Regions from separate parts of the Rhodobium gokarnense genome, predicted to be linked through region 2. Evidence: riboswitches for the same ligand, from Rfam matches in the RefSeq annotation. Region 2 holds a riboswitch; each other region holds the start of a gene.

What was found. Region 2 has a riboswitch for cobalamin ahead of M2319_RS01715 (DUF1636 domain-containing protein). Riboswitches for the same ligand answer to the same signal wherever they lie in the genome.
Region 1: another riboswitch for cobalamin. It lies ahead of M2319_RS08210 (hypothetical protein); the one in region 2 lies ahead of M2319_RS01715 (DUF1636 domain-containing protein).
Region 3: another riboswitch for cobalamin. It lies ahead of M2319_RS22840 (DUF4198 domain-containing protein); the one in region 2 lies ahead of M2319_RS01715 (DUF1636 domain-containing protein).

The regions. Positions count from the first base shown of each region.
Region 1 is NZ_JAOQNS010000004.1:115,433-119,830, reverse strand. Features, by position in the region: gene M2319_RS08215 (ArnT family glycosyltransferase) at 1-676, opposite strand, end outside; gene M2319_RS08210 (hypothetical protein) at 800-1,201, opposite strand; cobalamin riboswitch at 1,310-1,529, opposite strand; gene pbpC (penicillin-binding protein 1C) at 1,581-3,665, opposite strand; gene M2319_RS08200 (alpha-2-macroglobulin family protein) at 3,768-4,398, opposite strand, start outside.
Region 2 is NZ_JAOQNS010000001.1:362,718-367,115, forward strand. Features, by position in the region: gene M2319_RS01700 (TetR/AcrR family transcriptional regulator) at 1-170, opposite strand, end outside; gene M2319_RS01705 (PilZ domain-containing protein) at 324-929, shown strand; gene M2319_RS01710 (cobyric acid synthase) at 937-2,385, opposite strand; cobalamin riboswitch at 2,467-2,671, shown strand; gene M2319_RS01715 (DUF1636 domain-containing protein) at 2,819-3,223, shown strand; gene cobW (cobalamin biosynthesis protein CobW) at 3,220-4,260, shown strand; gene cobN (cobaltochelatase subunit CobN) at 4,264-4,398, shown strand, end outside.
Region 3 is NZ_JAOQNS010000021.1:12,073-16,470, reverse strand. Features, by position in the region: gene M2319_RS22845 (class I SAM-dependent methyltransferase) at 1-585, opposite strand, end outside; cobalamin riboswitch at 805-1,022, shown strand; gene M2319_RS22840 (DUF4198 domain-containing protein) at 1,175-1,969, shown strand; gene cbiM (cobalt transporter CbiM) at 2,011-2,640, shown strand; gene M2319_RS22830 (transthyretin-like family protein) at 2,637-3,239, shown strand; gene cbiQ (cobalt ECF transporter T component CbiQ) at 3,239-4,054, shown strand; gene M2319_RS22820 (energy-coupling factor ABC transporter ATP-binding protein) at 4,041-4,398, shown strand, end outside.

The sequences.
Region 1 (4,398 bases), on a different contig from region 2:
GCGCCTCGACGCCCGGTAGGATGACGGCGGCAAAGAACAGTGCCCCGACGAAGCCCACGGTCGGCCCGAAGAGGACCGCCCCGATGCGCCAGGTCAAAAGCACCGCAAGCACGGCACCGACGAGCGAGGGCATCCGGTAGATCCAGATTGGCGCCTTGTCGCCCATGCCGCTCGCCTCGACGGACGCCGCCTGCAGCCAGTAGATGCCGGCCGGCTTCTTGTGCCGGGCCTCGTCCTGGAAGCGGATGTCGACGAAATCGCGGGTCTCGACCATCTGCCGGCTCGCCTGGGCGAACCGCGCCTCGTCCCGGTCGACCGGGGGAATGTTGAAAAAGCCCGGCAGGAACAGGGCCAGGCACACGGCGACGAGCACCAGCGCCGTCAGCGGCGGGAACTTTGCCAGCGCATCGAGGAGATCCCGGCGCGGCCGCTTGGGCGCCTCGCCTTTTGGGGGCTCGGCCTTCGGCGGTTCGGGCTTCGGGTCCTCGGCCTCGACCGGTTCCGGCTCAGCAGGTCCGCCCCTGTGAAAGGCGGGAGCTTCGGCCGTCGGCGCCTCAGCGGCCGGCGGGCCACCCGCAGGCGCCGGCCCGGGCACGGGCGCATCCGCTGCCTTGGCCGCGTCCGGACCCGTCGCACCCGGAGCCTTTTCCTCCGGCTTGCCATCGCTCGTTGCCATCGACCAACCCCCTGCGGCGGTGCGCCTGTCGCGCTCCTTCATCTCAAGGGCCCAATCTATCGGACGCAGGCGCGACGGCAATCGGCCCTTTCGCCTCAGCCGCAAGGAGCACTTGAAACCGCCTCAGTTGACCGGAACGGTCTCCGAGACGACCCGCGCCGATGCCGGCTCGCCGACCGTCTCTGCTTCCGCGATGAGGTCGCCGAGATCGGCGCTCCGGGCGATATCGCCGAAGACGTAGGAGCGGACGGCCGAGACGGAAAAGCCGAGCCGGCAGGACCGCCCGCACTCTTCCACGATGGCGCAGCCGTCAAAGGCGAAGTCGGTTCCAGCGCCGCTGCCCGCCCCGCCGAAGGCGCGCGCGGCATCGAGCTGGGCGATCAGGCTGAGGCCCGGCCGGCACACCGTTCCGGTATGCGGACAGATCGTGTTGAGGGTGATGACCCGGCGCAGCCGCATCGCGGCGGCAAGGTCGGCGCCGTCGAGGCGGCGGAAGGGCTGGGTCCTGGCGTTGCTCGGGTCCATGGCATCGATCCGTGTCGGCCCGCTTGGGGCACGGCGAAACGGTCGAGGACCCGGCGAAGGCGGGAAGCATCCATGATCGTATCTCCTCCGGAACACCCCGTCCGGGTTGGGGTTGCGGTCATGACGGCAGGTCTCCTGGCTCGCGGGTCGACGCTTCGTCCGGCCTTCCCGGCCTTGAAAAGGCCAGTGGCATGATCGGACGGGCTCGCCGCTCACAGTTGCGGGGGCAGCCCCGGCTTCGGCCCTCGATTTAAGGAGGGTCTTCCGGGTTCCCTTGGATCCCGTGCCGTGATTCCGGCGCGGGACGACCGTCGCTGAAAACGCTAGCGACGACGGCGGATAATGGCAACCGGCAGAAATACGGGGCGCGGCGAAATGCCTATTCGATGTATACGGTGACCCGGTCGGCCTCGCCGTTGCGGTCGACGACGGCGATGGTGACGAAGCCCGGCCCGTCGGGCAGCCAGCGCGCCTCGCGGGCAAAGGGCGTCCTCTCGATCGGCCGGCCGTTGGCGAACCAGATGAAGGGCGGCGCGCCGTCGCGGACCTTCAGCGCCAGCGGCACGCTGCGCCCCGCGTCGAGCCCGAGGTCGACCGTCGTGCCGTTATGCGGAAAGGCGATGCTCGGCCCCCGCGCCCGCTCCGAAATGCCGGTCTCCGGATGCCGCCAGCGCCGCAGCGGCGGCGGCAGTTGCGCGGTCGAGGCCACCAGCGTTCCGGCGGGCGCGCGCGGCAGCGGCACCTTCTCGCCGAGCCGGGCGAACGCATCGACGAGGATCGGCGCGGCCGAGGAAATACCGGTGAGGCCGAGGACGGGCGCGGCGTCCGGCCGGCCGGTCCACACCCCCACCACATGGGCGCCGTCGAAGCCGACGGCCCAGGCGTCGCGATAGCCGTAGGAGGTGCCGGTCTTGAAGGCGATGTCGCCGGCCGGCGCATTCGGCGGCGGCGGCGTACCGGAAAGGACGTCGGCGACCTGCCAGGCCGCCCGGGCCTCAAGAACCCGCTCCTGCCTCGGCTTTGCCGGCGGATCGTCCCGGCTGGCAAAGAGAGTCACCGCCGTGCCTGTCTCGGCAATGGCGGCATAGACCTCCGTGAGGTCGAAAAGGGTGATGCCGACGCCGCCGAGCCCGACGGCAAGGTTCGGCGCGGCAAGGTCGGGAAGCTGCGGATGCGCGCCGGCCCGCCCGAGCCGGGCGACGAGCTTGGCCGGCCCGACGGCATCCAGCAGCGCCACGGCCGGCACGTTGAGCGACAGTTGCAGCGCCTCGCGCATCGTCACCGTGCCGCGATAGCCGCCGTCGAAATTGGTCGGCGCATAGCCGGCAAAATCCGTCGGCCGGTCGTCGATGAGGCTCTCCGGATGGCCGATGCCGCCCTCAAAAGCGAGCCCGTAGATCAGCGGCTTCAGGGTCGAACCCGGGGAGCGCACGGCCCGGGTCATGTCCACATGGCCCTCACGCGCCTCGTCGAGCAGCCCGGACGAGCCGACGGAGGCGAGGATCTCGCCATTGCGATGATCGGCAACGAGGATGGCGACGGAAACGCCCGTGCCGAGGCGCCGGGCGCGGTCATGGGCGAGCTGTTCCAGCCGTGCCTGCAAGGATCGGTCGAGCGTCGTGTGGTGGACGTCGCGCTCCGGATGGGCGGCGACGATGTGCTGGGCGAGATGGCCGGCGAGCATCGGGAACGGCTTTCGCCCGTCGGGCACGGGCTCGCGCTTGCCCGCCTCGGCCTCGTCGCGGTCGATGACGCCCTCGCGCACCATGCGGTCAAGCACCCGGTCGCGCGCAGCGTGGGCCTCTTCGTTGCCGCGGTCCGGCCGCCGGCGCTCCGGCGATTGCGGCAGGGCGACGAGGAGCGCCGCCTCGCCGACCGTCAGCCGCTCCGGCTCCTTGCCGAAATAGGCGAGCGTTGCCGCCCGCACGCCCTCCAGATTGCCGCCGAACGGCGCATGGAGCAGATAAAGCTCCAGGATCCGCTCCTTAGAGAGGTTGCGCTCAAGGGCGAGCGCCAGGCGCATCTGCTGCAGCTTGCCGGGGACGGAGCGCGTGTCACGCTCGCTGAGGAGACGCGCCACCTGCATGGTCAGCGTCGAGGCGCCGGAGACGATCTCGCCGCCGGCGGAAACGAACTGCCAGGCGGCGCGAAGGACCGCGCGGGGATCGACGCCGGGATGATCAAAGAAGCGCTTGTCCTCGAACGCGATCAGCATCTGCAGATAGCGCCGGTCGACCTCGTCCGGCGTGATCGCCATCCGCCAGCGCCCGTCGGCGACGGTGAAGGGCCGCAACAGCCGGTCGTTGCGGTCGACGACGAGCGGCGAGGTGGCGATCGTCATGCGCGGCAGGACCGCCGTCTCGACCCAGCGGTCAAAGGCAAGGTAACCGGCAACGGCAAGCGCCCCGACGACGACCGCAAGGACACCGGCGGCAACGGAGAGACGCCGTGCGCTCACACGCATCGCCAACCCCGCTGCACCCCGGTCGGGGCCCGGCAGGCATGCCCTGCCGTCCCGGTTTTCAACGCCACCATCGGCTCGACCCGCAAACGTCCCCCGCGACCGTTACCGGACCGGACCGATGACGTCGACCCGCCCGCTCGCCGTGCGGCCGCGTTGCTCGGGCCGATACATGTCTTCGACCAGCGCCGCCGGATGGGCGAAGCTGCCGGGCGACACAGCCCGCGCGATATAGGCGAGCCGGAACGACAGCGGCGACCGCGGCTGCCGGTCGACCGAGGCGACGAACCGGTCGGCGCGGAACTCCAGGTGGTCGGCGCTGGAGGAGAGCCCCAGCCAGTCGAGCGCCTGGATGCTGCCGCCCGAAAGGAGGTTTGGATTGTCGATCTCGATGCCCGCCGGCAGCGGGTCGACGATCAGCAGCCGGCCGCGCACGTCGGCCTCGGCCGTCACCGTCAGCACCGTGACGAAGCGGGTGTTCTGCTTGACCTCGGCGATGTCGAGCGGTTTTCCCTCCATGGTGTAATAGGCCCGCTCGATCCGGTAGCCATTGCCGCCTGCCGGCTCCGGCACGCGCGGCACGCCGGAGACGGTGATAACCGCGTCGAGCCCGTCGGCCCCGAGATTCTCCACCTCCACCGGATTGCCGGTCAGCCGTTCCGCATCGAAGCGGGCATAGAGCGCCCGGTCAAGACCGCGACCATCCACGCGAAGGTCGGGCTTCGCCGAGGTCTCC
Region 2 (4,398 bases):
TAGGGCGCGGCGGGCGAGACGCCGGCGGCGCGGGCGGCCTCCGCCATGGTGAAGCCGGACGGGCCCTTTTCGGCAATTAGCTCCAGCGCCGCGCGGACCAGCTCGTCCGGCAGGTTGCCGTGGTGATAGGCGCGGCGGCCCTTGTCGCTGCGGGATTTCGACCAGCTCATGTGAAGGCTTTTCACATAATTCCGCCCGCTTGCACAGGGCGATTGGACGGCGCGCGGTGCCCCGGTGCCGTTTGCGACGCCCCATTAAACGGCCCTTAAGGGTCGCCGGTTATTGTTTTATGGCGTGTATAGAATAGGAATTGCACCTTGCAGATGAGCGAGCCCGACCTCTTCGTCTTTCACGAACCGGCCGAAGGCGACATCCGGCTGCCGACGTCGGCGCGGGTAATCGACCGCGAACGGCTGATCTCGGTCGAGGCCAAGGTGCACAGTTTCCGGCGTACGGGCTGTGTCCTGGAAACCCGGGACAATTCCGACGTCCCGGACTACCTGTCGCTGCACTTCAACAATCTCGACCAGTTGATCGGTGCCTGCGTCACCTGGCGGCGCGGGAAGATGACCGGCGTCGACTTCGAGACCGGCTCGCTGCCGGAAAACGACCTGCGCCAGGAGGCGCGGGTGCCGGTGAACATGCCAGCCGTGGTCAAGGATCCGACCGGCGACTGGAAGGCGAGCTGCGTCATCACCGATGCCAGCCGGTCCGGATGCCGCCTGCGCTCCGACAAGGCGATGAGCTTTCCGATCGACGTTCAGGTCAATATCGAGGCCGTCGACCGGCCGATCGGCGGCAAGGTGGTGTGGCGGCGCAAGAACCAGATCGGTGTCGCGCTGTCGTGGAACGAGCGGCGACCGGCGGCGCGCGACGAGGAACCGTTCCGGCTGAACGAGCGCAAGGCGCGCCAAGGGGCGGACGGTTAGCGCGGTTTCAGCGCGCGATCTTCAGGATTTTTTCCAGGTCGAGATGGGCCTCGATATGGTCGGCGAGCGCGTCAAGCGTTGCCTCGATGGCGGCGTCGTGGCTCCGGTTCGACGGAGTGCCGCCGAGGGCTTCGATGAAGGCGGCGCGCTGGGCGTCATTCCCGAAGAGGCCGTGCAGATAGGTGCCGGAGACGAGGCCGTCGGCGGAGGTCGCGCCGTCGCTGCGGCCATCGGCAAAGCTCAGCACCGGCCGTCGCGTGTCCGGCCCAAAGGTGTCTCCGATGTGCATCTCGTAGCCGGCAAAGGGCGCGCCATTGGCGGCGCTCGTGCCCGAGGTCTCGGTCAGACGCTTGTCGCCGGTTAGCACCGTTTCGACGCTAAGGAGCCCGAGGCCGGGAACGGTTGCCGGCGGACCCTCGATGCCGTCGGGATCGGAGATCGTTTTTCCCAGCATCTGGTAGCCGCCGCAGATGCCGAGCACTTTCCCGTCGCGGCGATGGTGGCCGGCAAGGTCGATGTCCCAGCCATTGGCGCGGAAGTCCGCGAGGTCGGCGATGGTCGCCTTGGAGCCCGGCAGGATGACGAGGTCCAGGGGGGCCGGCAGGGGCTCGCCCGGTTCGACGAAGACGAGGTCGACGTCCGGCTCGGCGGCGAGCGGGTCGAAATCGTCGAAATTGGCGATCCGTGGCAGCAGCGGCACGGCGATTCGTATCCGTGCCCCGTCCTTGCGTACGGGCGTCCGTTCGGCGAGCTCGAAGGCGTCCTCGGCCGGCAGCAGCCGGGCGGCATCGAAATAGGGCAGGAGCCCGATCGCCGCCCAGCCGGTCCGCTCTGTTATCGTCGTCATGCCCTCGGCGAAGAGGCCCGAGTCGCCGCGCATCTTGTTGACGATGAAGCCCTCGATCATCGCCGCATCATCCGCATCGAGCACCGTCTTGGTGCCGACGAGGCTGGCGATGACGCCGCCGCGGTCGATGTCGCCGACGAGGACGACGGGCACGTCGGCGGCGCGGGCAAAGCCCATATTGGCGATGTCGTTGGCCCTCAGATTCGTCTCTGCGGCGCTGCCGGCGCCTTCCACGACGACGATGTCGGCCTCGGCCCTGAGCCGTTCGAAGCTTTCCAGCACGGCCGGCATCAGGCCCTTTTTGATCTCCTGGAACTCGCGCGCCTTGGCGCTTCCCGTCACCTTGCCCTGGACGACGACCTGGGCGCCGACCTCGCTCTGGGGCTTCAAGAGCACCGGGTTCATGTGGACAGTGGGGGGAACGCCGCAGGCCGTTGCCTGAAGCGCCTGGGCGCGGCCGATCTCGCCGCCATCGGCGGTCACCATGGCGTTGTTCGACATGTTCTGCGGCTTGAAGGGGCGCACGGTCAGGCCGCGCCGGGTGAGCGCGCGCGCGATGCCCGCCGTCAGCAGGGACTTGCCGACATTGGAGCCCGTTCCCTGGAACATGACGGCCCGTCCGCCGGCGCTTTTGCGCCCGCTTGCCGTCCCGTTCCCGTCGATGATGCGATTGACACCCATTTCGGCCCGTAATAATCAGAATCCGACGGTTCTTCCATCGGGAAGATAATAGGGAATGCGGTGAGGGCTTTGCCCGATGCCGCAGCTGCCCCCGCAACTGTAGGCGGAATGCCGCTTGTCGGTGCGCCACTGGGTCACTTGAACGAACCCGGGAAGGCGACAAGCGGCGGAACGATCCGCGAGCCAGGAGACCTGCCGTCGACAGAAAGATTGCGCGGTCGAACGGGGTGCGTCGGCCAGGGCAAACGCCGCGAGGGATTCTTCGTCCAGCGGCGCGTTTCGCTCACCATCAGGCGATTCGGAAATGCAAGGCACCCGGTAACAGCGCGCGTTTCTTAGCGCGCCGGACAAGGACTGCGCGGTGCCGGACGACGATCAGCCTCTTCTCCACGTCTGCGTGACCTGCAAGAACGCCAAGCTTCCCGCGCCCGGCGAGGACGACCCGGCGCATGGCCGCGTCCTCTTTGAGCGGATCGCAGCAAAGCTTGAGGCCGATGGGGAGGCGCCGATCGCGGTGGAGCCCATCGTCTGCATGGCCAATTGCGAGCAGGGCTGCTCTGTCGCCATCTCCGCACCCGGCAAATGGTCCTATCTCCTCGGCCACCTGACGCCCGACCACGCCGACGATCTCATCACCTATGGCGCCGCCTTTCGCGCATCGAAGAAGGGCACCGTCTTCCGGTCCAAGCGACCGGCCTCCCTCTACGACGCCATCGTTGCCCGCTTTCCCGGCATGCTTGCCAAGGACGAGGAACCCCAGACATGAAGACCATCGCCGAGCGCATTCCCGTCACCGTGATCACCGGCTTCCTCGGCGCCGGCAAGACGACGCTGCTGCGCCATGTCCTTGAGAATGCCGGCGGACGGCGCTTTGCCGTCCTCGTCAACGAGTTCGGCTCGGTCGGCGTCGACGGCGGGCTCCTGCAGGGCTGCGGTCTCGCCTCGTGCCGGGACGAGGACATCGTGGAACTGGCCAATGGCTGCATCTGCTGCACGGTCGCCGACGACTTCCTGCCGACCATGCAGGCGCTGCTGGACCGGGACGAAAAGCCGGATCACGTGCTGATCGAGACCTCGGGCGTCGCCCTGCCGAAGCCGCTGATCAAGGCATTCGACTGGCCGGATATCCGCGCCCGCATGACAGTGGACGGAGTGATCGCCGTCGTCGATGCCCCTGCCGTTGCCGACGGGCGCTTCGCCGACGATCCGGACGCGGTGGAGGCGCAGCGGCAGGCCGACGAGATGCTCGACCACGACAATCCGCTGAACGAGGTCTATGAGGACCAGCTCATGGCCGCCGACATTATCCTCCTCAACAAGGCGGACCTGTTGGAGCCGTCCGAGATCGAGCGGCTGACGGCGCAGATCGCGGGGGAAGTTCCACGAGCCGTCAAGATCGTGCCGACGGTGAGCGGCCAGCTCGACGTCGACGCCGTGCTCGGCCTTGCGGCTGCCGCGGAAGACGACCTCGACGCGCGGCCGTCGCACCACGATGCCGTCGACGGCGAGCACGAGCACGACGACTTCGAGAGTTTCATTGTCGAGCTGCCGGAGCTGTCCGCGCCTGAGCCGCTCTTGGAACGGCTGAAGACCGTTACCGGCGACCATCCGATCCTGCGGGTAAAGGGCCATGCCGCCGTTGCCGGAAAGCCGATGCGGCTAACGGTGCAGGGCGTCGGAGAGCGCCTGCAGCACCATTACGACCGGCCCTGGCCGGCGAACGATCCGCGGCGGGGCCAGCTCGTCGTCATCGGCCTTTCCGGCCTCGACCGGGCGGCGATTGAGACGGCGATCCGCGGTTAGCCCATGCACCTTCTCGTCCGCGAAAGCCATTCTCTGGAGGAAGCCGAGGTCGCCGTCGATCTCGGCCAGAGTGCTGCGGAGATCGTCGTCCTGTCGTTCTCCGACAGCGATCTCAATGCGCTCGCCGCGGCCTTCCAA
Region 3 (4,398 bases), on a different contig from region 2:
CGAGACGACGCGCTCCAGGAAGGCTTCCTTGTCGGCGAAGGTCGAGATCCGCTCATAGGTCGTGTCGAGGTCGAGGGCGAAGGTGCCCGCGTCTACGGCAGCAACGATCGCCTGCTGCGCCTTTGCCCGCACCTCCGTCTCGTCGTCGATCAGCCGGACGGCGGAGAAATAGGAGCCGCTGGCCACCGGCTCGACGACGACCACGGTCGTGCCGGGCCCGCAGACGCGCGCGGCCTCGACAAGCGCCGTCGCCATCTCCGCTTGCGGAATGTGGTGCAGGCTGTTGAGGAAGATCGCGCCGTCGAACGCGCCGTCCTCATAGGGCAGTTCGGCACCGGAAAGGAGATGGAAGTCGGCCTCGGGAGCCGCCTTTTTCGCCTCCTCAAGGGCGATCTCGTTCGGGTCGAGCCCGGTGATCGTCGCGCCGCGCTCGATCAGCGCGGCGGCGAGCGCGCCCTTGCCGCAGCCGATGTCGAGGATCGACTGGCCGTCGATCTCGCCGAAGCCGAGTTCGATCACCTCCATGGCGGAGGTCGGTTCGGCAACGGTCGGAAGGCCGGTGAGTGAGGGCATTTCGATGGACATGACTGGGTCCCCTTGTTGGCGTGCTGGAATGGGCGGCGCGGGCATTTATGACATATTACAACCACCAAATCCCGGACGTGGGGCACGAAGCGGCGACGGCAAGGCAACAGATTGTCGCGCCCCACAGCGCCGCCCCCGTCGCCGCCTCCCTGCGGCGCACCTTGCCGTCGGCCTTTCGCATACCGGGTGCGATGTCCGATTGACAAGCCGGAACGCGCCTTCGATAGTGGCCGCGATGGTTCCCCGGAATCGCTTTTCGGGGATGAAAAGGGAACACGGTACGGCTTTTGCCTTTCGGCCGAGTCAAGTCCGTGGCTGCCCCCGCAACTGTATGCGGCGAGCGCTGCCCCAAACCGCCACTGGCCCCAAAAGGCCGGGAAGGCGGGGTAGCGCGACGACCCGCGAGCCAGGAGACCTGCCATCGCCCGCCGCCGGGGTTCCCCGGCGATTTGACTGACCGGACGCCGGGGTGAGCGTCGAGTGCAGTCGGCCGGGTGAGGTCCCCTCTCCCGCCGTCGCCTCTTCTCCCGCGCGTCTCCTGTGAAACCGGCAATTGAGCCGGTCGCCAAGACCATACGGGAGACTCGACATGAAAAAACTTCTGACCGCCGTGGCCGGCCTTGCCGCCGCCACCTTTGCTGCCGCGCCCGCCGCGGCCCATTTCCAGCTCGTCTACACGCCCGAAGTGAACGTCGAGGAGGCCGGAGACCTGCCCTTCAAGCTGATCTTCTGGCACCCATTCGAGAACGGCCATGTCATGGATATGGCAAAGCCTGAGGCCTTCTACGTCGTCCACAAGGGCAAGAAGACCGACCTGATGGACGCCCTCAACCCGATCACCTTCACCGGCTCGGGCAACGCGGCCGCGGCCTTCGAGGCCACCGTGCCGGTCCGCCGCAACGGCGACTACGTCTTCGTGGTGGAGCCCGCGCCCTATTACGAGGGCAGCGAGGACATCTTCATCCAGCAGATCACCAAGAGCTACGTCAACAAGGGCGGCATGCCGACCGGCTGGCACGAGCCGATCGGGCTCGCCACCGAAATCGTGCCGCTCAACAAGCCGACCAACGTGATCGCCGGCTCGACCTTTTCCGGTAAGCTGCTGGCGGACGGCAAGCCCGTTGCCGGCGCCGAGATCGAGGTGGAGTTCATGGCCGCCGAACCGGACATGGACGCCAACACGCCGAAGGATCCGACCGCCTCGCCGATGCCGGGCGGTGCCCTTGTCGCCGTCACCGATGCCGACGGCGAATTCACCTTCGGCATTCCAAAGGCCGGCTTCTGGGGCTTTGCCGCGCTCGGGTCCGGTCCGGCCAAGGAGCACGAGGGCAAGGAGCTCTCCCAGGACGCCGTGATCTGGGTCCGCGCCTACGACATCCAGTAGTGGCCCGGCGGCCCGAACGGCAACAAGAGGAGGAAAGGTCCATGCATATCGTCGACGGCGCCCTGACGCTCCCGGTCGTCGCAGGCGGCGCGGTCGTTGCCGCAGGCGGCATCGCGCTGGGGCTGAGGTCGCTGACGATGGAGAAGATCCCGGCCGCCGGCGTGCTGTCGGCCACCTTCTTCGTCGCCTCCCTCATCCACGTGCCGATCGGGCCGTCCAGCGTCCACCTGATCATGAACGGCCTTGCCGGGCTGGTGCTCGGCTGGGCCGCCTTTCCCGCCCTTTTCATAGGGCTATTGCTGCAGGCGGTTTTCTTCGGCTTCGGCGGGCTGACGGTGCTCGGCATCAACACGCTCAACATCGCCCTGCCCGCCGTCATTGTCTACTATCTCTGCCGGCGCGGCATCGCCGCCCGCTCCTCCGCCGTTGCCGCCGGCTGGGGCGCGCTCGGCGGCGGACTGGCGATCGCGTTGACGACGCTCCTCGTCGCCCTCGCCCTTTCCCTTTCTGGCGACGAATACATTCCCGCGGCAAAGCTGGTGTTCTTCGCCCATGTCCCGGTGATGGCCGTCGAAGCTCTCCTCACCGGCGCCGCCGTCCTGCTCGCCCACCGGGTCAAGCCGGAACTCTTTGATGCCCTTTCCGAAACCGAGAAGGAGGCAACGTCATGAAGCCCTTCGCGCCGCTCTTTGCCGCCGTCATGCTCCTGGCCGTGCTCGCCGCGCCGCCGGCCCTCGCCCACAAGGTCGTCCTGTCCGTCTATGCGGTCGGCGAGGCGCTGGAGGGCGAGGTCGGCTTTTCCAACGGCGACATGGCCGAGAACGCCCGCATCGACATCTATGACGATGCCGAGAAGAAGATCGGCGAGACGACGACGGACGGCGACGGCTATTTCACCTACAGGCCGACGCAGAAATCCGTCCACGTCTTCCGCGCCGACCTCGGCGCCGGCCACGTCGCCGAAGCGCGGGTGGAGATCGCCGACCTGCCGCAGGCCGCCGCGCCCGCGACCGCCGCCGCGGACCCTGCCACACCCGCCGTCGCCCCGGCCGGAACGGTGAGCGCGGCGATGGTCCCCGGCCTTTCCGCCGAGCAGCGCGCCGTCATCGCGGAAGAAATCCGCCGCGAACTCCGGCCGCTGCGCCGCGAGATCGCCGCCTACAAGGAAAAGAACGATTTGCAGAATGTCCTCGGCGGCATCGGCTACATCATCGGCCTTTTCGGCGTCGCCTTCTATGTCGCCGCCCGGCGCCGGCTGAAGGGCGCCTGATGGGGCACGTCCTGAAGACCCCGGCGAGCTCAGCCGTCCAGACCGAAACCCTGGCGCTGCCGAGCGCAGAGGCGGCCGGGACAACGCCGATCCAAGGCTTCGATCCGCGGGCGCGGATCCTCGCCGTCGTCGCGTTTGCCCTCGTCGTCGTGGTGCTGAGCGACCTTGCCGCGCTCGTCGTCGCCCTTTGTGCCAGCCTCCTCGCCATGGGGCTCGCAAATCTGCCGCCAGCGCCGACGCTGAGGCGGATGGCGATGATGGACAGCTTCATCATCTTCATGCTGATGCTGTTGCCCTTCACCATGCCGGGCGATCCGATCGTCACCATCTTCGGCTTTCCGGCAAGCTGGCAGGGGCTGATAAGGGCCGTGGAAATCGCGCTGAAGGCCAACGCGATCGTCCTGATGCTCTTGTCGTTCGTTGGCACCATGGACGCCATCACCATCGGCCGCGCGCTGCATCGCCTGAAGGCGCCGGAGCCCCTCGTCCACCTCATGATGTTCACGGTCCGCTATATCGACGTGCTCGTCGACGAATACCAGACGCTGCGCACGGCGATGAAGGCGCGCGGTTTCCGGCCGTCGAACTCGCGCCATACCTGGAAGAGTTTCGGCTATCTCGTCGGCATGATGCTGGTGCGGTCCCTGGAGCGGTCGGAGCGCATCCTGGCCGCCATGAAATGCCGCGGCTTCACCGGAACGATCCCGCTGATCGACGACCTCGCCTGGCGCCGCCGCGACCTCGGCCTTGGGCTTGTGACCTTCACCCTGCTCACCGGTCTTGCCGCCATCGAGGTGCTGCGTGCCCCTCTTTGACCTCCGGGAAATCCACTTCGCCTATCGCGGCGGCCCGCCTGTCCTCTCGGAGGTCTCGCTCAACCTGGAGCCCGGCGAGCGGCTGGCGATCGCCGGGCCGAATGGCGCCGGCAAGTCGACCCTGCTTCACATCATGGTCGGGCTTTTGAGGCCGTCGCGCGGCAGCGTCCACGCCTTCGGCGAGGAGCGCCGGGCCGAGGCCGATTTCCACGAGGTCCGCCGCCTCGCCGGCCTCGTCTTCCAGGACCCCGACGACCAGCTCTTCTGCCCGACGGTCGCCGAGGACGTTGCCTTCGGCCCGCTCAATCTCGGCAAGAGCCGGGCCGAGGCGATGGCCATCGTCG